DNA from 2 places in the Streptomyces sp. Wb2n-11 genome. Region 2 is predicted to be linked to the other one. Evidence: predicted binding sites of a transcription regulator. Region 2 holds the regulator's gene; the other holds the start of a gene.
The links. Region 2 encodes HrcA, which represses chaperone genes, less so after heat shock. Its sites were predicted from a motif close to TTNGCACTCNGNNNNNCNGAGTGCNAA; they were not measured.
Positions count from the first base shown of each region.

Region 1: the regulator HrcA is predicted to act here: its motif matches at 6,374-6,400, upstream of groES (co-chaperone GroES).

Region 1 covers NZ_CVPB01000001.1:2,872,274-2,882,640, reverse strand. Annotated here, with positions in the region: gene tsaD (tRNA (adenosine(37)-N6)-threonylcarbamoyltransferase complex transferase subunit TsaD) at 1-183, shown strand, start outside; gene BN1555_RS12800 (hypothetical protein) at 180-443, shown strand; gene BN1555_RS12795 (hypothetical protein) at 478-1,113, shown strand; gene BN1555_RS12790 (THUMP-like domain-containing protein) at 1,161-2,330, opposite strand; gene BN1555_RS12785 (hypothetical protein) at 2,377-3,312, shown strand; gene BN1555_RS12780 (hypothetical protein) at 3,309-3,785, shown strand; gene BN1555_RS12775 (NUDIX hydrolase) at 3,807-4,355, shown strand; gene BN1555_RS12770 (polysaccharide deacetylase family protein) at 4,457-5,380, shown strand; gene BN1555_RS12765 (polysaccharide deacetylase family protein) at 5,377-6,279, shown strand; gene groES (co-chaperone GroES) at 6,548-6,856, shown strand; gene groL (chaperonin GroEL) at 6,951-8,582, shown strand; gene BN1555_RS12750 (ester cyclase) at 8,678-9,373, opposite strand; gene BN1555_RS12745 (hydroxyacid dehydrogenase) at 9,444-10,367, opposite strand, start outside.
Region 2 covers NZ_CVPB01000001.1:4,739,582-4,749,948, forward strand. Annotated here, with positions in the region: gene BN1555_RS21465 (ATP-binding SpoIIE family protein phosphatase) at 1-481, shown strand, start outside; gene hemW (radical SAM family heme chaperone HemW) at 504-1,736, shown strand; gene BN1555_RS21475 (DUF3097 domain-containing protein) at 1,960-2,790, opposite strand; gene BN1555_RS21480 (MBL fold metallo-hydrolase) at 2,832-3,569, opposite strand; gene hrcA (heat-inducible transcriptional repressor HrcA) at 3,754-4,770, shown strand; gene dnaJ (molecular chaperone DnaJ) at 4,771-5,904, shown strand; gene BN1555_RS21495 (nitronate monooxygenase) at 5,972-7,054, shown strand; gene BN1555_RS21500 (16S rRNA (uracil(1498)-N(3))-methyltransferase) at 7,051-7,794, shown strand; gene BN1555_RS21505 (histidine triad nucleotide-binding protein) at 7,911-8,270, shown strand; gene BN1555_RS21510 (ribonuclease Z) at 8,281-9,189, shown strand; gene BN1555_RS21515 (adenosine deaminase) at 9,213-10,205, shown strand; gene BN1555_RS21520 (RDD family protein) at 10,304-10,367, opposite strand, start outside.

The sequences.
Region 1 (10,367 bases), 1.9 Mb from region 2:
TGCACGGACAACGGGGCGATGGTCGCGGCGCTCGGCGCGGAGATGGTGGCGCGGGGCCGGGCGGCGTCGGACTGGGACCTGTCGGCGGACTCCTCGCTGCCGGTCACCGAACCGCACGTACCGGGTGCCGCTCATGACCACGACCACGTGCACGAGATCAGCAAGGACAACCTCTACTCATGACCGTCGCGCTGATGTGGGAGGCCCGTGCCGTCGAGGGCCGGGGCGGGGAGCTGCTGGAGTGGGCCCGGACGCAGGTCCGGGCCCTGGCGGGCGAGCCGGTGCGCAGGGAGGTCCTGCGGGCGCCGCAGGACCGCGTGCTCGTCATGACGTGGTGGGAGGCGGCGTACGACGCGGAGCTTCCCGAACTGCCGGAGCCCGAGGGTGAGTTGATCACGCGGGCGGTCCACCGCTGGCGCTTCGAGTCGGTCGAAGGGGCCTGATCCGGCCCGCCGGCCACTGGGTAGTGTCGTGCGCATGTCTCGCCGTACGCCGCTTCCTCCGCCCCCGCCGTCCGAGCACCTGCGGGTCTGGCCCGGTCCCGGGGCGATGCGCGCCGACCGGGCGCGGGCCATGGACGAGCTGACCGCACGCGGTCTCGGCCCCGGACGGCTGGTGCGGTTCTGGCTGCTGGTGGGCGGCGCCGCGCTCGGATGGGGGACGGTCGGGGCGGCCCTCAACGCGTTCGGGGGGCCGGGCGACCCGCTGACCGTCTTCTTCGCCGCGGCTTTCGGCGCGGTCGGGCTCGGGGGCGCCGTGGTGTGCTGGGTCTTCCTCGGCATGGGCGCGCGCCGCGACCGTACGATCCGTCAGCTGCTGCTGGGCTGGGCCGCGGTGGGACGTGAGCACGGCTTCCCGGCCACGCGGTGGCGCGTTCCCGGGCTCAGCCCCGCGTGGCTGCTTTCGTCGCTGGTGGTGTGCGGGCTCGGCCTGTGGTCGTCGTTCGGGTTCGCGGTGACGGCGCGGCCGGGCACCGAGACGTACACGGACGCGGTCTTCTTCTTCGGGCTCGGGGTCATCCTGTGGGCGGCCGGACTGATCGGCGCGGCGAAGGCGGTGGGGCACTACCGGTGGGCGGTGCGGGTGGGCGCGGCGGGTGGCGTGAAGAGCTGAACGGCCGCCGCGGCGCGGAGCGGCCCGCCCGGGGGCCCGGCGCCCGGCTACGGCGCCGGGTGGCCGATCAGCACGGTCGGGGCGCCCGCGACGCGCGTGAGGAAGACCGTGGCGGAGTTCGGCCCCGACAGCTTCATCCTGCGGCGCAGTTCCTCCGGTTCGACCGCCGAGCCGCGCTTCTTCACGGTCAGTACGCCGACCCCCCGCTCCCGCAGCAGCGCCTTCAGCTTCTTCAGGCCGAAGGGGATCCGGTCGGTGATCTCGTAGGCGGTGGCGTACGGCGTGGGGCGGAGCTCGTCCGCCGTGATGTACGCGATCGTCTCGTCGATCAGACGCCCGCCGACCTGCTCCGCGACCTCCGCCACCAGGTGCGAGCGGACGACGGCGCCGTCCGGCTCGTAGAGGTAGCGGCCGACCTCGCCGGGCTCCGGGTCCGGCAGTCCGGTGCCGGCCAGGGTGCGCGGGCCGGGGAGCAGCGTGGCGCGGACGGTGCCGGGCGCGGTGCCGAACCAGAGCACCGCCTCCTTCACGTCGCCGCCGTCCGAGACCCATTCCGCCTCGGCGTCGTCCGGGACCGCCTCGTGCGGGATGCCCGGCGCGATCTTGAGTGCGGCGTGCGCGGACGTACGGGCCGCCTCGATCGCCCAGGACAGGGGCGGAGAGTACGCCTCCGGGTCGAAGATCCGGCCGCGGCCGCCGCGCCGGGCCGGGTCGACGAAGACCGCGTCGTACGGGGACGTGTCGATGTCCGTGACGTCGGCGCAGCGGACCTCGACGGTGCCGGAGAGGCCGAGCGCCTCGGCGTTCGCGCGGGCCACCTCGGCCGTCAGCGGGTCGCTGTCGACGGCCAGGACGCGGATCCCGGCGCGGGCCAGCGCGATCGCGTCGCCGCCGATGCCGCAGCACAGATCGGCCACGCTCCGTACGCCGAGCGCGGCGAAGCGGCCGGCGCGGTACGCCGCCACCGCCGCGCGGGTGGCCTGCTCGACGCCGTTGGGGGTGAAGAACATCCGGTACGCGTCCTCGGCGCCGAACTTCGCCACGGCCCGCTGCCGCAGCCGCGCCTGCCCCAGCGCCGCCGAGACCAGCGCGGCGGGGTGGTCGCGGCGCAGCCGGGTGGCGGTGGCCAGCTCCTGCGCGGGGTCGTGGTCGCGGAGCGCGGTGAGCAGGAACTGGCCCTCGTCGGTGAGCAGGGCGGAGAAGGAGTCGGGATCCACGCACACCATTCTCCCTGTCGGTGGCGGGACGTACTGTCGAGGTGTCGTGGGGCAGGCGGAGATCGGGGGATCCGTGGACGCGGTACTCAGCTCGGGGTGGGACAGCGTGCGCCAGCGCGCGCTGCTCGGTGCGTACGGCACGGACGGGGTGCCGCAGGAGCGGGCCACGGCGGAGAGCCGGGTGGAGTTGCTGGGGCGGCTGCGCTGGGAGGTGATCCAGGGCGGCGTGGTCTTCCTGACCTACACCCAGCTGCTGGACGGCGCCGCGTTCGCGGTGCTGCGCCCGGCCGAGCTCCTGGACGAGCTGGCGTTACGGGCGGTCGGCGGCGGCGCGATGCTGCCCGTGCGGGTCAATTCCCGGGACGCGGACCTGGGCGCCCAGCTGCTCGCCATGCTCTCGCGCGGCTTCCTGCTGTCCTCGCTCCCGCTGAGCGGCGAGCGGTGCCGCCGGCTCCAGCACCGGCTGGCGGAGGCGGGCGGCGGCGTCGCGGTTCCCGGCGCCGACGGGCCGGTGGACGCCGTGGACCGGCTGCTGCGCGCGACCGGCGAGCTGGACCCCGCGCTGCGGCTGCGCCTCGTCGCCCGCTGGCGCGACTGGCTGGAAGCCGCCGGGCGCGGGCTGCTGGAGGTGCGTGACCTGGCCCCGGCGGACTACGCCACCGCGTACGCCGTGCAGCCGCCGCCCGCGCCCCGGGAACTGCGCAGCGATGCGGGCCGGGGGGTGCTGGAGGCGTGGACCGGCGGGGCGCTCGACGTGGGCGGGATGCCCAACCGCAGCCTGCTGTACGACCGGATCGAACCGTTGTCCAGGGCCGCGGACCGGGCCGAACACGACGACGCCGAACTGCTGCGGGAGTCCTTCGACGAGACCTACTACCGGGCCATCGCGGCGGGCGAGCGCTGCATGCTGGCGCTGGCCGCGCCCGGCGCGGGGTGCGCAGGCGGGAAGCGGCGGCGCTCACCGGGGAGATGCCGCTGGTGACGTTTCCGACGGGCTTCGAGCGGCGGCTGGGCCTGATGCCCGGGGAGGACTGGCAGCGGTTCGCCGACGACGCGGCCGACGCGCTCGGCCGCTGGTGGGAGACGCGTGATCCGGCCGCGTTGCAGGAGACAGGAGATCTGCTCGGCGGCCGTACGAAAGACCCGGGAAGCGGTGGCCCGGCCGCAGGCGGTGTTCCGGTGACGCGGATCCAGCAGGCTGTACGGACCGTGGGCGGCCGGACCGGGGAGCTGACCGCGGCGGGCGGTCTGGGCGCGGCGGCGAGCCTGGTGGCGGGCGAGGGGCTGCTGGGCGACGCCGTCTCGGGCATGGCGGGGACCATGGTTCCCGTGGTGGTGGCGGTGGTGCTGGCCGGGGGGAGAGCGGTGGGGAGGCGCTCGCTCGACGCGTACCGGGGGCGGTGCGATGTGGTGGAGTTGCCGACGACGGTGACGGCGGAGCCGGACGGACGGTGACGGTGGCCAGGGACGGTGACGGTGGACAGTGAGCCGGAGCGCGCCGGCTCGCGCAGGGTGTACGGCGACCCGGACGGCCGGTGGTGCGAGGTCTTCCTCGACACGTACCGGCTGCCCGCCGGACGGACGATGGAACTGCACCGGGTGCGGGTCGGCGCGGGCCGTACCGGGGTGGTGGTGCTGGCCCGGCGCGACGGCTGCACCCTGATGGTCCGCCAGTGGCGGCCCGCCGTCGGACGGTGGATGTGGGAGCTGCCCCGGGGCTTCGGGGAGACCGAGCCGGCCGCCGACGCGCTGCGCGAGCTCGCGGAGGAGACCGGTCTGCGGGGCGGCGCGGCCAGGGTGCTGGCCTCGGTGGACGTCGACTCCGGCCTGCTGGAGAGCGAAGTGGCGGTGGTGGAGGTGACCGTCCCCGCCGACGCCGTACTGGACGGCGGTGGTAGTGGTGACGGCGAGGTGGCGGCCGCCCGCTGGTGGTCGCGGGAGGAACTGGCCGACGGGGTCCGGTGCGGGGAGGTGCGCGACGGGTTCACGCTCGCCGCGCTGGGGGTGGCCGCGATGTACGGCTGAACGCCCCCGGCGCGCGGGGCGTCGGCCGCCCGGGGGACGGCGGGCTCTTCGCGCGGGTGTCGGCCGGGATCGGGGGACGCGCGCTGGCAGTATGCGGCGCCATGCGACTAGTGCGACAAAAGGTAAAGAGGGCCGGAAAGGGGTACGCGGCGGGGCTCGGTGTGCTGCTGGCCGCCTCCCTCGTCGCCGCCGGCTGCGCCACGCCCTCCACCGAGCCCACCGAGCCCGCCGCGCCGGCCCCCGGCCAGCAGCAGGCGCACCGCGCGGGCCCCGCGGGCTCCCTCGCCGTGTACGCCGAGCGGCTGCGGCACGCCCAGACCATGCGTGTCGCAGCCGCCAAGAAGTGGGGGCTCGCGCAGACCCCGCTCGTCGCGCCCCCGCCACCCGCCGTGAAGCCGAGGATCACCACGCGCAAGGGGTTCGAAGCCGGGCGCGGGCTGCCGCCCGTGTTCACCACCGTCCCGGTCGACGAGCGGGTCGTCTTCCTGACGATGGACGACGGCGCGGAGAAGGACCCGGAACTGCTGCGGATGATGACCGAGCTGGGCATCCCCTACAGCGCTTTCCTCAGCGACTACCTGGTGCGCGAGAATTACGGCTACTTCGAGCGCATGCAGGCGCGCGGCGTCGCCCTGCACAACCACACCCTCAACCACCCCTACATGCCCGGCCTCACCTACGCCCGGCAGAAGCGCGAGATCTGCGGCATGCAGGCCGTCATCGAGAAGCGGTTCGGCAAGCGGCCCCGGCTCTTCAGGCCGCCGTACGGCAACTACAACGCCGACACCCTGCGCGCCGCCCGCGCCTGCGGCGTGAAGGCCGTGCCGCTGTGGGCCGCCGAGGCGTTCCCCGACCGGATGGAGTGGCGGGAGTGGGACCGGGACCTGCATCCCGGCGACATCATCCTCACGCACTTCCGCGGCAGGGAGGACTGGAAGGGAACCATGCCGGACATGATCCGGCGGGTCATGAAGACGGTCACCGCCAAGGGGTACGCCGTGGCCAGGCTGGAGGACTACCTGTGAGACGTGCGCACCGGCTGCCGGCCGGGCTGCTGGCGGCCGGTGCGCTCGCGCTCACCGGATGCGCACAGTCCGTGGAACCGGTCGAGCGGCTCGGCGGGAAGGCGGTGCGCAGCGTCGCTCCGAAGGTGCGGGAGGCGCGGGAGACGGGGGCCGCGGGGGCCGAGGCCCTCCGGGCGCACGGCGGGCAGCAGCACGGCGGGCAGCCGCACGGAGGGCCGGCGCCGCGGCCCGGGGCGTACGCGTGGTGGGGGCTGCGGGAGCCGCTCCGTCCGGCGCCGGCGCCCCCGGTCCGTAAACCGGACCGGCCCTTCGTCGTGGACCGCGTACCGACCCGCGACAAGGTCGTCTTCCTCACCTTCGGCGACGGCGTCGCCGAGGACTCCGCGTTCGTGCGGCTGGTCGACGAACTGGACCTGCCGGTCAGCGTGTTCCTGACGGACAGCGCGACCTCGCCCGGACACGGCCGCTTCGACCGGCTGAGGCGGGCGGGCGGCGGCCCCGGCACGGTGCAGAACCACGGGGTCGGCCACGTCTACCTGCCCGGTCTTCCGTACGCCGGACAGCGCGCCCAGATCTGCGGCCAGCGGGACCGCCTGGAGGCCCGCTTCGGCACCGGGCCGAGGTTCTTCAGGCCGCCCCACGGCGCGTACAACAACCAGACGCTGCGGGCGGCGGGCGACTGCGGGGCCGACGCGGTGGTGCTGTGGGGGGCTTCGGTGCGAGGCGGCGACCTGCGGTACGCGCGGGGCGGCCGGCTGCGGCCGGGCGACATCGTGCTCGCGAACCCCCGGGGCCCCGGCGAGCTCAAGGGGCCGGCGCTCACGGAGACGACGGTGCGGGTGCTGCGCCGCATCCAGGAACAGGGGTTCGCGGTGGCGCGGCTGGAGGACTACCTCTGAGGAGTGCTTCGGGGACTGCCTCCGGGAGCTGCTTCCGAGGACTGCCTCCGACGCGGCCGGGCACCGGGGCGGGGACGCGCGCGGCGGCGCTGAATTGGCACTCCGCTTGACCGAGTGCTAACCGCGTCATAGTCTCGGCGTTGGCACTCTCCACCGGCGAGTGCCAATAGTAGCGACGGGCAGGTCCGGCACCCGCGACGACGGATCCACCTGGTCGCCACCCCACATCAGTTAACCCCGTGAGATCTCCGAAGGGGGAGACCGGACCGTGACGACCACCAGCTCCAAGGTTGCCATCAAGCCGCTCGAGGACCGCATTGTGGTCCAGCCGCTCGACGCCGAGCAGACCACCGCCTCTGGCCTGGTCATTCCGGACACCGCCAAGGAGAAGCCCCAGGAGGGCGTCGTCCTGGCCGTGGGCCCGGGCCGCTTCGAGAACGGCGAGCGCCTGCCGCTCGACGTATCCGTCGGCGATGTCGTGCTGTACAGCAAGTACGGCGGCACCGAGGTGAAGTACAGCGGCGAGGAGTACCTCGTCCTCTCGGCTCGCGACGTGCTCGCGATCATCGAGAAGTAACTCGCCCCAAGATTGCTTTTGATCTGCGCCCCTGGCCCCCAGCGATTGCCGGGCGGCCCGGGGCGCATTTCGTTTGAGAGGACAGAGAAGCTCCATGGCGAAGATTCTGAAGTTCGACGAGGACGCCCGTCGCGCCCTCGAGCGCGGCGTCAACAAGCTTGCCGACACGGTCAAGGTGACGATCGGCCCCAAGGGCCGCAACGTCGTCATCGACAAGAAGTTCGGCGCCCCCACCATCACCAACGACGGTGTCACGATCGCGCGTGAGGTCGAGCTCGACGACCCGTACGAGAACCTGGGCGCCCAGCTCGTGAAGGAGGTGGCGACCAAGACCAACGACATCGCGGGTGATGGCACCACCACCGCCACCGTGCTGGCCCAGGCGCTGGTCCGCGAAGGCCTGCGCAACGTCGCCGCCGGCGCTTCCCCGGCCGCCCTGAAGAAGGGCATCGACGCCGCGGTCAAGGCGGTCTCCGACGACCTCCTCGCGACGGCCCGCCCGATCGACGACAAGTCCGACATCGCCGCCGTGGCCGGGCTCTCCGCCCAGGACTCGCAGGTCGGCGAGCTCATCGCCGAGGCGATGGACAAGGTCGGCAAGGACGGTGTCATCACCGTCGAGGAGTCCAACACCTTCGGCCTGGAGCTCGACTTCACCGAAGGCATGGCCTTCGACAAGGGCTACCTCTCGCCGTACATGGTGACCGACCAGGAGCGTATGGAGGCCGTCCTCGACGACCCGTACATCCTGATCCACCAGGGCAAGATCGGCTCGATCCAGGACCTGCTGCCGCTGCTGGAGAAGGTCATCCAGGCCGGCGCCTCCAAGCCGCTGCTGATCATCGCCGAGGACGTCGAGGGCGAGGCCCTGTCGACCCTGGTCGTCAACAAGATCCGCGGCACCTTCAACGCCGTCGCGGTGAAGGCCCCCGGCTTCGGTGACCGCCGCAAGGCCATGCTCGGCGACATCGCCACCCTCACCGGTGCGACCGTCATCGCCGAAGAGGTCGGCCTCAAGCTCGACCAGGCCGGTCTGGACGTGCTGGGCACCGCCCGCCGCGTGACCGTCACCAAGGACGACACGACGATCGTCGACGGCGGCGGCAACGCCGACGAGGTCGTCGGCCGCGTCAACCAGATCAAGGCCGAGATCGAGTCCACCGACTCCGACTGGGACCGCGAGAAGCTCCAGGAGCGCCTCGCGAAGCTGGCCGGCGGCGTGTGCGTGATCAAGGTCGGCGCCGCCACCGAGGTGGAGCTGAAGGAGAAGAAGCACCGTCTGGAGGACGCCATCTCCGCGACCCGCGCCGCGGTCGAGGAGGGCATCGTCTCCGGTGGTGGCTCCGCTCTGGTGCACGCCGCCAAGGTGCTGGAGGGCGGCCTGGGCAAGACCGGCGACGAGGCCACGGGTGTCGCGGTCGTCCGCCGCGCCGTCGTCGAGCCGCTGCGCTGGATCGCCGAGAACGCCGGCCTGGAGGGCTACGTCATCACCGCCAAGGTGAGCGAGCTCGACAAGGGCCACGGCTTCAACGCCGCGACCGGCGAGTACGGCGACTTGGTCAAGGCCGGTGTCATCGACCCGGTCAAGGTCACCCGCTCCGCGCTGGAGAACGCCGCGTCCATCGCGTCGCTGCTGCTCACGACCGAGACCCTGGTCGTCGAGAAGCCGGCCGAGGAAGAGGCGGACGCCGGCCACGGCCACGGCGGCCACGGCCACAGCCACTGACGTCATACGGCGTGACGTCGTACGACGCGTGAAGGCCCCTGTTCCCACCGCTCGGCGGTGGGAACAGGGGCCTTGTCGTTCCGGGGGCCCTTCGCTCAGTGGACGGCGCCCAGCTGTCGCATCAGGCCAAGGGCGTCCATGTGCCACCAGCCTTCCTGGATCTTCCCGTCGCGGCAGCTGAAGACCGTGGTGCCGGTGATGGTGCACTTCTTGCCCGTGGGGGCGATGCCCATGAACTCACCCTTGTGGGTGCCGGTCCAGGTCCACAGCATGACCACCTCGTCGCCCTCGGCCACCTGCTTGTCGATGGTGAAGCTGAAGTCGAAGCCGTTGCGCCAGCCGGTCAGGTCGCTGCGGATGACGTCGGCCCCTACCGTGCTCTCCTCTTCCTTGATGATGTCGTGGTCCCGGTAGTCGGCCGCGAACACCTCGTCGATGGCGTCGAGGTTGCCTTCGACGGCGATCTCGGTGAAGAAGCGGTTGCAGAGGTCCTTGTTCAGCTGTTCGTCGCGGACCACATCGAGGTCGGTGAACGAGGGCATCCCGTCACAGAGCGCGACCATCTCCTGGAAGGTGCGGTCGGTCTCCGGTAGCTGGGAGTTCTTCATCGCCTCTTCGTACGACGGGAATTCGACGATCTCGACGTAGTGGTTCTTCTCGGACCGGTCGTTGCCGACGATGTTGTGCGTGGCGGTGCGCTTGCCCTTGGTCTGCTCGGCCCACCTGTCCAGCAGCCGGTTCATGTCATCTGAGCGATCGGTTGTGTAGTCGATCAACTGTACGAATTTCACGACGTCTCCCGAGCCTGCTAGTGAGGTATGAGACACATCCATTTTAGTGAGATGCGCTGTTTGCGCCGCATCAGGCGGAGTGTCCCAGGGACGCCGGGTGCACCGGGTCGGCGAAGGGCCGGCCGGCGGCGTAACGCTCCAGCTCGTCCAGCGCCTGGTCCGCCATGCGGTGGAGTTCGCCGCCCAGAGAGCCCGCGATGTGGGGGGTCAGCAGGACGTTCGGGAGGTCGTACAACGGCGAGTCCGGCGGTGGCAGTTCCGGGTCCGTCACGTCGAGTACGGCGTGCAGGCGGCCGGAGACGAGCTCCGGGAGCAACGCGCTCTCGTCGACGAGGGAGCCCCGGGCGGTGTTGATCAGGGTCGCGCCGGCGGGCATCGCGGCCAGCTGGCGGGTGCTGATCATGTGGTGGGTCGCCGGGAGCTGCGGGGCGTGGACCGAGACCACGGAACTCCGTGCGCACAGGTCGTCCAGGGAGACCGGCTCGACGCCGAGCGCGGCGGCTTCCCGCGGGGTGACGTACGGGTCGTACAGCAGGACGGCCAGATCGAAGGGGCGCAGCAGTTCGATGACGCGGCGGCCGATGCGCGAGGCGCCGATGATGCCCACGGTGCGGCGGTGGTTCCCGGCGCCGTGGAGATCCGCGCCCCAGTCGTGGTCGGCGCGCAGGACGCGGTAGCGGGCGGCGGAGTGCAGGACGCGTTTGCCGGTGAAGAGGATCGCGGCGAGCGTGTACTCGGCCACGGGCAGGGCGTTGGCCGCCGCCGCGGAGGTCACGGCGATGGAGCGGTCCCAGCAGGCCCGGGTGACGTGGTGCTTGACGGAGCCCGCCGCGTGGATGACGGCGCGCAGGTTCGGGGCGGCGTCGAGGACTTCGGCGGTGAGCGGCGTGGCGCCCCAGCAGGTGAACAGGACCTCGGCCTCGGCGAGGGCCGCCGCGACGTGCGGCGCCGGGGTGGTGAGGTCGTGCGCGACCAGGTGCGGGTCGGTGTGCGC
Region 2 (10,367 bases):
CGGCATCACGGGAGCGGCCGGTGCCGGGGCGGCGGCCGGGCTGTGGGAAGCGCCGCAGCCCCGCTTCCTCTCGCTCCTGTACGGCGAGCTGGTGCCGTTCGCGGCCGAGGACGGCGGCGGGGCGCGCTGCACGCTCGCCTGCGCGGGGCATCCGCTGCCGCTCCTCCTGCGGCCCGACGGGAGCGTGCGGCCCGCCGCAGCCTCCCAGATGCTGCTCGGGGTCGTCGACGGCGTCACGTACGAGAGCGAGACCTTCGTCCTGGAAGCGGGCGACACCCTGCTCTGTGTCACGGACGGCGTGACCGAGCGGCGCTCCGGGCGGCGCATGTTCGACGACGCGGACGGGCTGGCGGCGGCGCTGGGGCGGTGCGTGGGGCTGAGCGCGCAGGGGGTCGCAGAAAGGATCATGCGCGAGGTGCACGACTTCTCGCCGACGCCGCCCGACGACGACCTGGCGCTGCTCGTCCTCCAGGCGATGTGACCGGAGCTGTGACAATGGGGGCATGCCTTCTGTACTGCCCGACGGTGAGCCCATGCCCGAAGACGGGGCGCTGCCGCCGCACGCCCTGGTCGGCGCGGCCGAGCGGCCGCTCGGCTTCTACCTGCACGTTCCGTACTGCGCGACGCGCTGCGGCTACTGCGACTTCAACACTTACACGGCGACCGAGCTGCGCGGCTCGGGCGGTGCGCTGGCCTCGCGCGACAACTACGCGGACACCCTGCTGGAGGAGGTGCGCCTGGCCCGCAAGGTCCTCGGCGACGACCCCCGGCCGGTACGGACCGTCTTCGTGGGCGGGGGGACGCCGACGCTGCTGGCGGCCGGGGACCTCGTACGGATGCTGGGAGCGATCCGGGACGAGTTCGGGCTCGCGGACGACGCGGAGATCACCACCGAGGCGAATCCGGAGTCGGTGAATCCGGCGTATCTGGAGGAGCTGCGGGAGGGCGGCTTCAACCGGATCTCGTTCGGGATGCAGAGCGCGAAGCAGCACGTGCTGAAGATCCTGGACCGTACGCACACGCCCGGGCGGCCGGAGGCGTGCGTCGCGGAGGCGCGGGCGGCGGGCTTCGAGCACGTGAACCTCGACCTGATCTACGGCACACCGGGGGAGTCCGACGCGGACTGGCAGGCGTCGCTGGACGCGGCGGTCGGAGCCGGCCCCGACCACGTCAGCGCGTACGCCCTGATCGTGGAGGAGGGAACGCAGCTGGCGCGGCGGATCCGGCGGGGCGAGGTGCCGATGACGGACGACGACGTACACGCCGACCGGTACCTGATGACGGAGTCCGCGCTGTCGGCGGCGGGCTTCGAATGGTACGAGGTCTCGAACTGGGCCACTTCGGACGCGGCGCGGTGCCTGCACAACGAGCTGTACTGGCGCGGGGCGGACTGGTGGGGCGCGGGTCCGGGCGCCCACAGCCACGTGGGCGGGGTGCGGTGGTGGAACGTCAAGCACCCGGGCGCGTACGCGCAGGCGCTGGGGGACGGACGCTCGCCCGGAGCCGGGCGCGAGGTGCTCCCGGCGGAGGACCGGCGCGTGGAGCGCATCCTGCTGGAACTGCGGCTCGCGGACGGCTGCCCGCTGTCCCTGCTGGCCCCGGCGGGGCTGGCGGCGGCGGAGCGGGCGCTGGCGGACGGGCTGCTGGCGGGCGGGCCGTTCGGCGAGGGGCGGGCGGTCCTGACGCTGCGGGGGCGGCTGCTGGCGGACGCGGTGGTCCGGGACCTGGTGGACTGACCCGGGGCGCGGGTGCGGGGGTGCCGACGGCGCCGTTCCCCCACCCGCGCCTCCCGGTACCGGGCACCCCACCCCCCGGGCACCCCCCGGGCACCCCCCGGGCCCCCAGCCCCCTCCGGGCGTGTCCTCAACCGCGTGAGGGGCTCGGACCGAGCCCCTCACGCGGCGGAGCCGCACAAGGTCCCAGCGGGAAGGGGCGGCCCGTACCCCCGTCACGTCCCCGTCACGCGCCGGGCGGCGCCGTAACGAAGTCGATCAGCTCCTCCACCCGCCCCAGCAGCGCCGGCTCCAGATCCCGGTACGAACGGACCGACGCCAGGATCCGCTGCCACGCCGCCCCCGTGTTCTCCGGCCAGCCCAGCGCCCGGCACACGCCCGTCTTCCAGTCCTGGCCCCGCGGGACCACCGGCCAGGCCCCGATGCCCACCGCGGACGGCTTCACCGCCTCCCACACGTCGATGTACGGGTGGCCGACGACCAGGACGTTCGCGCCCGTGACCTGCGCCGCGATACGGGACTCCTTCGAGCCCGGCACCAGGTGGTCGACCAGGACACCGAGCCGCGCGTCCGGGGCCGGGGCGAAGTCCGCGACGATCGCCGGGAGATCGTCGACGCCCTCCAGGTACTCGACGACCACGCCCTCGATGCGCAGGTCGTCGCCCCAGACCCGCTCGACCAGTTCCGCGTCGTGGCGCCCCTCGACGTAGATCCGCCCGGCCCGCGCCACCCTCGCCCGCGCCCCCGGCACGGCCACCGAACCCGACGCCGTACGGGCGGGCCGGACCGGAGCGGCGGAGGCCGGGCGCACCAGGGTGACGACGCGGCCCTCCAGGAGGAAGCCGCGCGGCCGCATCGGGAACACCCGGTGCTTCCCGAAGCGGTCCTCCAGGGTCACGACCGGCCCTTGCGCCGTCTTCTCGCACCGGATCACCGCACCGCAGAAACCGGTGGTGACCTCCTCCACGACAAGATCGGCCTCGGCGGGGACTTCGGGGACGGGGGCGGTCTTCTTCCACGGCGGGGTGAGATCGGGCCCGTACTGTCGGCTGCGCATTCGGCCGACGATAGTCCGGTGCGCCGGTCCGGTGCGCTTCGTCACACGGCGAAACGGGCCGCCAGCGCGTCGCGTTGCGCGCGGACGTACGCCGCGTCCACCACCGCCCCGTGCCCCGGCACGTACGCCGCCCTCTCGCCGCCCAGCGCCAGCAGCCGGTCCAGGGCCGCCGGCCAGTGGGACGGGTGGGCGTCCGGGCCGGCCTGGGGAGTGCCCGACTCCTCCACCAGGTCGCCGCAGAAGACGACCTCGGGACTGCCCGGCACCAGTACCGCCAGATCGTGACCGCTGTGTCCGGGGCCGACGTTCGCCAGCAGCACCTGGCGGCCGCCGCCCAGGTCCAGCGTCCACTCACCGCAGACCATGTGGTGCGGCGCGACCAGGACGTCCGCCGCCTCCGCCGCCGCGCCCCGGTCGACCCCGTGCCGCACGGCGTCGTCCCGCACCGCATCCCGCTCCCGCCGCAGCAGTTCGTCGACGCCGACCGCTCCGTACACCTCGGTTCCCGCGAACGCGGCCGTGCCCAGGACGTGGTCGAAGTGGGGGTGGGTGAGAGCGATATGCGTCACTCTCCGGCGGGGGCCCAGAAGCCGCTGTGCCTGGGCGCGGAGCTCCGCACCCTCGCGCAGTGTCGCTCCCGTGTCGATCAGCAGCGCGGAGCCGCAGCCCTCGTCGTCCCCGGTCACCAGGCCCACCGTCGCGTCCCAGACCGGCATGCGCCGCCGTCCCACCCCCGGTGCGAGCCGTTCCCAGCCTGCCTCTTCCCAACTGACGTCCATACCGCGACGCTAGTCCCATCCCCGGGGCCCCCGCCCGCTGAACAGGGCCGTCGCGGGGTAAGGTGACCGGCCGCCCTTGCTAGGTATGCACCTCGCCGCCGTACACTGGCCCGGGGGATTGCTGGCACTCCCCCGCAGCGAGTGCCAGGCAGGCGCCAACGATCGACAGCTGGAGGTGTGCGCGATGCTCAGCGAACGCAGACTCGAGGTGCTGCGCGCCATCGTCCAGGACTACGTGGGCACCGAGGAACCCGTCGGCTCCAAGGCGCTCACCGAGCGGCACAAGCTCGGCGTCTCCCCGGCCACGGTCCGCAACGACATGGCCGTCCTGGAGGACGAGGGCTTCATCGCCCAGCCGCACACGAGTGCCGGGCGCATCCCGACGGACAAGGGCTACCGCCTGTTCGTCGACAAGCTCGCGGGCGTCAAGCCCCTGTCGTCGCCCGAGCGCCGCGCCATCCAGAACTTCATGGACGGAGCGGTCGACCTCGACGACGTGGTGGCCCGTACGGTCCGGCTGCTCGCGCAGCTGACCCGGCAGGTCGCCGTGGTGCAGTACCCGTCGCTGACCCGTTCGACGGTGCGGCACGTGGAACTCCTCCCGCTGGCCCCCGCCCGCCTGATGCTCGTGCTCATCACGGACACCGGACGGGTCGAGCAGCGCATGATCGACTGCCCCGCGCCCTTCGGCGAGACGTCCCTGGCGGACCTGCGGGCCCGGCTCAACAGCCGGGTCGTGGGACGCCGATTCGCGGACGTACCGCAGCTGGTGCAGGACCTCCCCGAATCCTTCGACAAGGAGGACCGGGGAACCGTTGCGACGGTTCTTTCCACCCTCCTGGAGACTCTGGTCGAGGAGACCGAGGAGCGGCTGATGATCGGCGGTACCGCCAATCTCACCCGCTTCGGACATGATTTCCCCCTCACCATCCGGCCGGTGCTGGAGGCGCTGGAGGAGCAGGTCGTGCTCCTCAAGCTGCTGGGTGAGGCAACGGACTCGGGCATGACCGTACGAATCGGGCACGAGAACGCCCATGAGGGGCTCAGCTCCACGTCCGTCGTCGCGGTCGGCTACGGTTCGGGCGACGAAGCAGTCGCCAAACTCGGCGTGGTCGGACCGACCCGCATGGACTACCCCGGAACGATGGGAGCGGTACGCGCAGTGGCACGTTACGTCGGACAGATCCTGGCGGAGTCGTAAGTGGCCACCGACTACTACGCCGTACTCGGCGTACGCCGCGACGCATCCCAGGACGAGATCAAGAAGGCATTCCGGCGGCTGGCGCGCGAGCTCCACCCGGACGTGAATCCCGACCCCAAGACGCAGGAACGCTTCAAGGAGATCAACGCCGCCTACGAGGTGTTGTCGGACCCGCAGAAGAAGCAGGTCTACGACCTCGGCGGCGACCCGCTCTCGCAGGCGGGCGGCGGAGCCGGCGGCTTCGGCCAGGGCGGCTTCGGGAACTTCTCGGACATCATGGACGCGTTCTTCGGAACGGCGTCGCAGCGCGGCCCGAGGTCGCGCACGCGGCGCGGCCAGGACGCGATGATCCGGCTGGAGATCGACCTCAACGAGGCGGCCTTCGGCACGACCAAGGACATCCAGGTCGACACGGCCGTCGTGTGTACGACGTGCTCGGGCGAGGGCGCCGCTCCCGGCACCTCCGCCCAGACCTGCGACATGTGCCGCGGCCGCGGTGAGGTCTCGCAGGTCACCCGGTCCTTCCTGGGCCAGGTCATGACCTCGCGCCCCTGCCCGCAGTGCCAGGGCTTCGGCACGGTCGTACCGACCCCGTGCCCGGAGTGCGCCGGTGACGGGCGTGTGCGCTCGCGCCGGACGCTGACGGTCAAGATCCCGGCCGGTGTCGACAACGGCACGCGGATCCAGCTCGCGGGCGAGGGCGAGGTCGGCCCCGGCGGCGGCCCCGCCGGCGACCTGTACGTCGAGATCCACGAGCTGCCGCACGCGGTGTTCCAGCGGCGCGGCGACGACCTGCACTGCACGGTTACCATCCCGATGACGGCGGCGGCGCTGGGCACGAAGTGCCCGCTGGAGACGCTCGACGGGACGGAGGAGATCGACGTCCGTCCGGGCACGCAGTCCGGCCAGTCGATCCCGCTGCACGGGCGCGGTGTCACGCACCTGCGGGGCGGCGGCCGCGGCGACCTGATCGTGCACGTGGAGGTGCTGACCCCCACGAAGATGGACCCGCAGCAGGAGGACCTGCTGCGCCAGCTCGCGAAGCTGCGCGGCGAGGAGCGCCCGACGGGCCAGTTCCAGCCCGGGCAGCAGGGTCTGTTCTCGCGCTTGAAGGATGCGTTCAACGGGCGGTAGGCGCGCGCCCGCCAAGGGCCGGAAGCCTCGATTCGGCGCAGTGCGGAGGGCATGAAACTATGCGTTCATGTCCTCCGCACTGACCGATCTTTTCCGTTATCCGATCGTGCAGGCCCCCATGGCGGGCGGCGCCTCCAGTCCTCAGCTCGCCGCCGCCGTCTGTGACGCCGGCGGTCTCGGGTTCCTCGCCGCCGGGTACAAGACCGCGGACGGCATGTACGAGGAGATCAAGCAGCTGCGGGGCCTGACCGGCCGGCCCTTCGGCGTCAATCTCTTCATGCCGCAGCCGAGCCACGTGGACCCGGCCTCCGTGGAGGTCTACCGTCACCAGCTCGCCGGTGAGGCCGACTGGTACGAAACCCCCCTCGGCGAATCCGACAACTGCACCGACGACGGCTACGAAGCCAAGCTCGCCATCCTCCTCGACGATCCCGTCCCCGTCGTCTCCTTCACCTTCGGCTGCCCCGCCCGCCCCGTCCTCGACTCCTTCGCGAAGGCCGGCACCCTCACCGTCGTGACCGTCACCACGCCCGAAGAGGCCCAGGCCGCGCAGTGGAGCGGCGCCGACGCCGTGTGCGTCCAGGGCATCGAGGCCGGCGGCCACCAGGGGACGCACCGCGACGACCCCCAGAACGACGGCGCGGGCATCGGCCTGCTCTCCCTCATCACGCAGGTGCGCGAGACCGTGCAGCTGCCGATCGTCGCGGCGGGCGGCCTGATGCGCGGCGCACAGATCGCCGCGGTCCTCGCGCTGGGCGCGGACGCGGCGCAGCTCGGCACGGCGTTCCTGGTCTGCCCCGAGTCCGGTGCCAATGTCCTGCACAAGCAGGCCATGACCAACCCGCTGTTCGTCCGCACGGAACTCACCCGGGCCTTCTCGGGACGCCCTGCCCGTGGCCTGGTGAACCGCTTCATGCGTGAGCACGGCCCGTACGCCCCCGCCGCCTACCCCCAGGTGCACCACATCACCTCCGGCCTGCGCAAGGCCGCGGCCAAGGCGGGCGACCCCCAGGGCATGGCGCTGTGGGCGGGGCAGGGGCACCGGATGGCGCGCGAGATGCCCGCCGGGCGGCTGGTCGACGTCCTCGCGGCCGAGACCGACGCGGCCCGCGCGGCGCTGGCCCTGCGCGGCGCGGGCGGTGCGGCATGACGGCGCCGGTGTTCGTCGTCGACGCCGTACCGGCGAAGGGGCCGTACGTACTGGAAGGTCCCGAGGGGCGGCACGCCGTCTCGGTGCGGCGGCTGCACGCGGGCGAGGACGTCGTGCTGACGGACGGGCGCGGCACGGGAGCGGTGGCCGTGGTGGTGGCCGCCGAGGGCAAGGACCGGCTCGTCGTCGAGGTGACGGACGTGACGGCGGAGCCGGAGCCGTCCCCGCGCATCACCGTCGTACAGGCACTGCCCAAGGGCGACCGCGGTGAGGTGGCCGTCGAGACCATGACGGAGACCGGCGTCGACGCGATCGTGCCGTGGCAGGCGTCGCGCTGCATCACGCAGTGGCGCGGCGACCGGGGCGCCAAGTCCCTCGCCAAGTGGCGGGCCACCGCGCGCGAGGCGGGCAAGCAGTCGCGCAGGCTGCGCTTCCCCGAGATCGCGGACGCGCTGACGACCCGGCAGGCCGCCGCGCTCGTGGCCACGGCGGACTTCGCGGCCGTACTGCACGAGGACCCGTCGGCGGGCAGCGGGACGCTGGCCACCGCGGACCTCCCCGACGCGGGTTCCATCGTGCTCGTCGTGGGGCCCGAAGGGGGCGTGTCCCCGGAGGAGTTGGCGGTCTTCGCCGGAGCCGGGGCCGAACCGTACCGGCTGGGGCGCAGTGTGCTGCGTACGTCGACGGCCGGCACGGCGGCCGCCGCGCTGCTGCTGGGGCGCACCGGCCGCTGGTCCTGACGGGACATTTCCCGCCCCGTGGCCGCGGCGCGGGCGGATAGCATGCGGCCATACTCGATCACTACATCAGCACATCAGCACACGCTGATCCAGCCGTATCCGAGGAGGCCGGGACCATGACGGGACAACCGCAGGCGGACTGCCTGTTCTGCAAGATCGCCACAGGTGAGGTGCCCGCGACGGTCGTCCGTGAGACGGACACGACCGTCGCGTTCCGCGACATCAACCCCCAGGCCCCGACGCACGTCCTGGTCATCCCCAAGGCGCACCACCCGGACGCCGCCTCGCTGGCCGCCGCCGAGCCGCAGGTCCTCGCGGACGTGCTGGCCGAGGCCGGCAGGGTCGCCGAGGACGAGAAGGTCGACCGGACCGGCTACCGCGTCGTCTTCAACACCGGCTCGGGCGCGGGCCAGACCGTCTTCCACGCGCACGCCCATGTCCTCGGCGGACGCGGCCTCAACTGGCCTCCCGGGTAAGGCAGTTCCTGTGTCCGTACGAGAACTCGTGATCCTCGGCACCGCCAGCCAGGTCCCCACCCGGCACCGCAACCACAACGGTTACTTCCTGCGCTGGGACGGCGAGGGCATCCTCTTCGATCCCGGTGAGGGGACCCAGCGCCAGATGCTGCGGGCCGGCGTGGCCGCGCACGACATCAACCGGATCTGTGTCACCCACTTCCACGGCGACCACTCGCTCGGTCTCGCCGGGGTGATCCAGCGCATCAACCTCGACCGCGTCCCGCACCCCGTCACCGCGCACTACCCGGCGAGCGGGCAGCGCTTCTTCGACCGCCTGCGGTACGCCACGGCCTACCGCGAGACGGTGCGGCTGACCGAGGCGCCGGTCGCCGCCGACGGACCGGTGTCCACCGGCCCGTCGTACGTCCTCGACGCGTGCAGGCTCTCGCACCCCGTGGAGTCGTACGGCTACCGGCTCACCGAACCCGACGGGCGCCGCATGCTGCCCGGGCTGCTCGCCGAGCACGGCATCAAGGGCCCCGACGTCGGTCGCATCCAGCGCGAGGGGGAGCTCGGCGGTGTCACGCTCGACCAGGTCAGCGAGGTGCGGCGCGGGCAGCGTTTCGCGTTCGTCATGGACACCCGGCTCTGTGACGGGGTGTACGCCCTCGCCGAGGGCTGCGACATGCTCGTCATCGAGTCGACCTTCCTCGACGAGGACGAGCAGATGGCCGTCGAACACGGCCATCTGACCGTGGGCCAGGCGGCCCGGGCGGCGCGCGACGCCGGCGTGCGCCACCTCGTCCTCACCCACTTCTCGCAGCGCTACAGCGACCCCGAAGTCTTCGAACGCCAGGCCCGCGCGGCCGGTTTCGACGGTGAACTGACCGTCGCCGCCGACCTGCTGCGGGTCCCCCTGCCCAAGCGCCACCCGTGAACCCCTGAACGAGAAGACCCCCCATGCACCTCCCCAAGGCCGAACTCCACCTCCACATCGAAGGCACCCTCGAACCCGAGCTGGCCTTCGAGCTCGCCGCCCGCAACGGCGTGGAACTGCCCTACGCCACCACCGAGGAGCTCCGCCGCGCCTACCTCTTCGACGACCTCCAGTCCTTCCTCGACCTGTACTACGCGCTCATGGCCGTCCTGCGCACCGAGGACGACTTCGACCGGCTCGCCGACGCCTACCTGGCGCGGGCGGCAGGACAGGGCGTACGGCACGCGGAGATCTTCTTCGACCCGCAGGCGCACACCGCGCGCGGGGTGGAGATCGGCACGGTCGTCGGGGGCCTGGCCCGCGCCCTGGACAGGAGCGAGGAACGGCACGGGATCTCCACACAGCTGATCATGTGCTTCCTGCGCGACCAGTCCGCCGAGTCGGCGCTGGAGACCCTGGACGCCGCCAAGCCGTACCTGCACCGGATCGCGGCCGTCGGCCTGGACTCGGCGGAGGTCGGCAACCCGCCGTCGAAGTTCCGTGAGGTGTACGAGGCGGCCGCCGCGCTGGGGTTGCGCAAGGTCGCGCACGCGGGGGAGGAGGGCCCGCCGGCGTACGTCTGGGAGGCTCTGGACGTCCTCGGTGTCGAGCGCGTCGACCACGGGCTGCGCTCCATGGAGGACCCGGAGCTCGTCGAGCGGCTGGTGCGGGACCGGGTGCCGCTGACGCTGTGCCCGCTGTCCAACGTACGGCTGCGGGCCATCGACATCCTGGAGGAGCACCCGCTGAAGGAGATGATGGCGGCCGGACTGCTGGTCACCGTGAACTCCGACGACCCCGCCTACTTCGGGGGCTACGTCGGCGACACCTTCCACGCGGTGCACGAGGCGCTCGGTCTCGGCCAGGAGCAGTTGCGCGAGATCGCCCGCAACTCCTTCCTGGCGGCCTTCCTCGACCACGACGAGGAGCGCAGGGCGGCGTACCTCGCCGAGGTCGACGCGTACGTCTTCCCGTAAGGGGCGGGGCCGGACGGCCCGGAGGGCGTGATCCCCGCCTCGGCGGGGGTCACGCCCTCCGGACGCGGAACGGCGCGGGAGCGGCGGGCGCGGTGCGCTCAGCCCCTGCCCACCTGGATGACGACGGTGCTGCACACCTTGTCGGCGAAGGTCTGCTTCTTG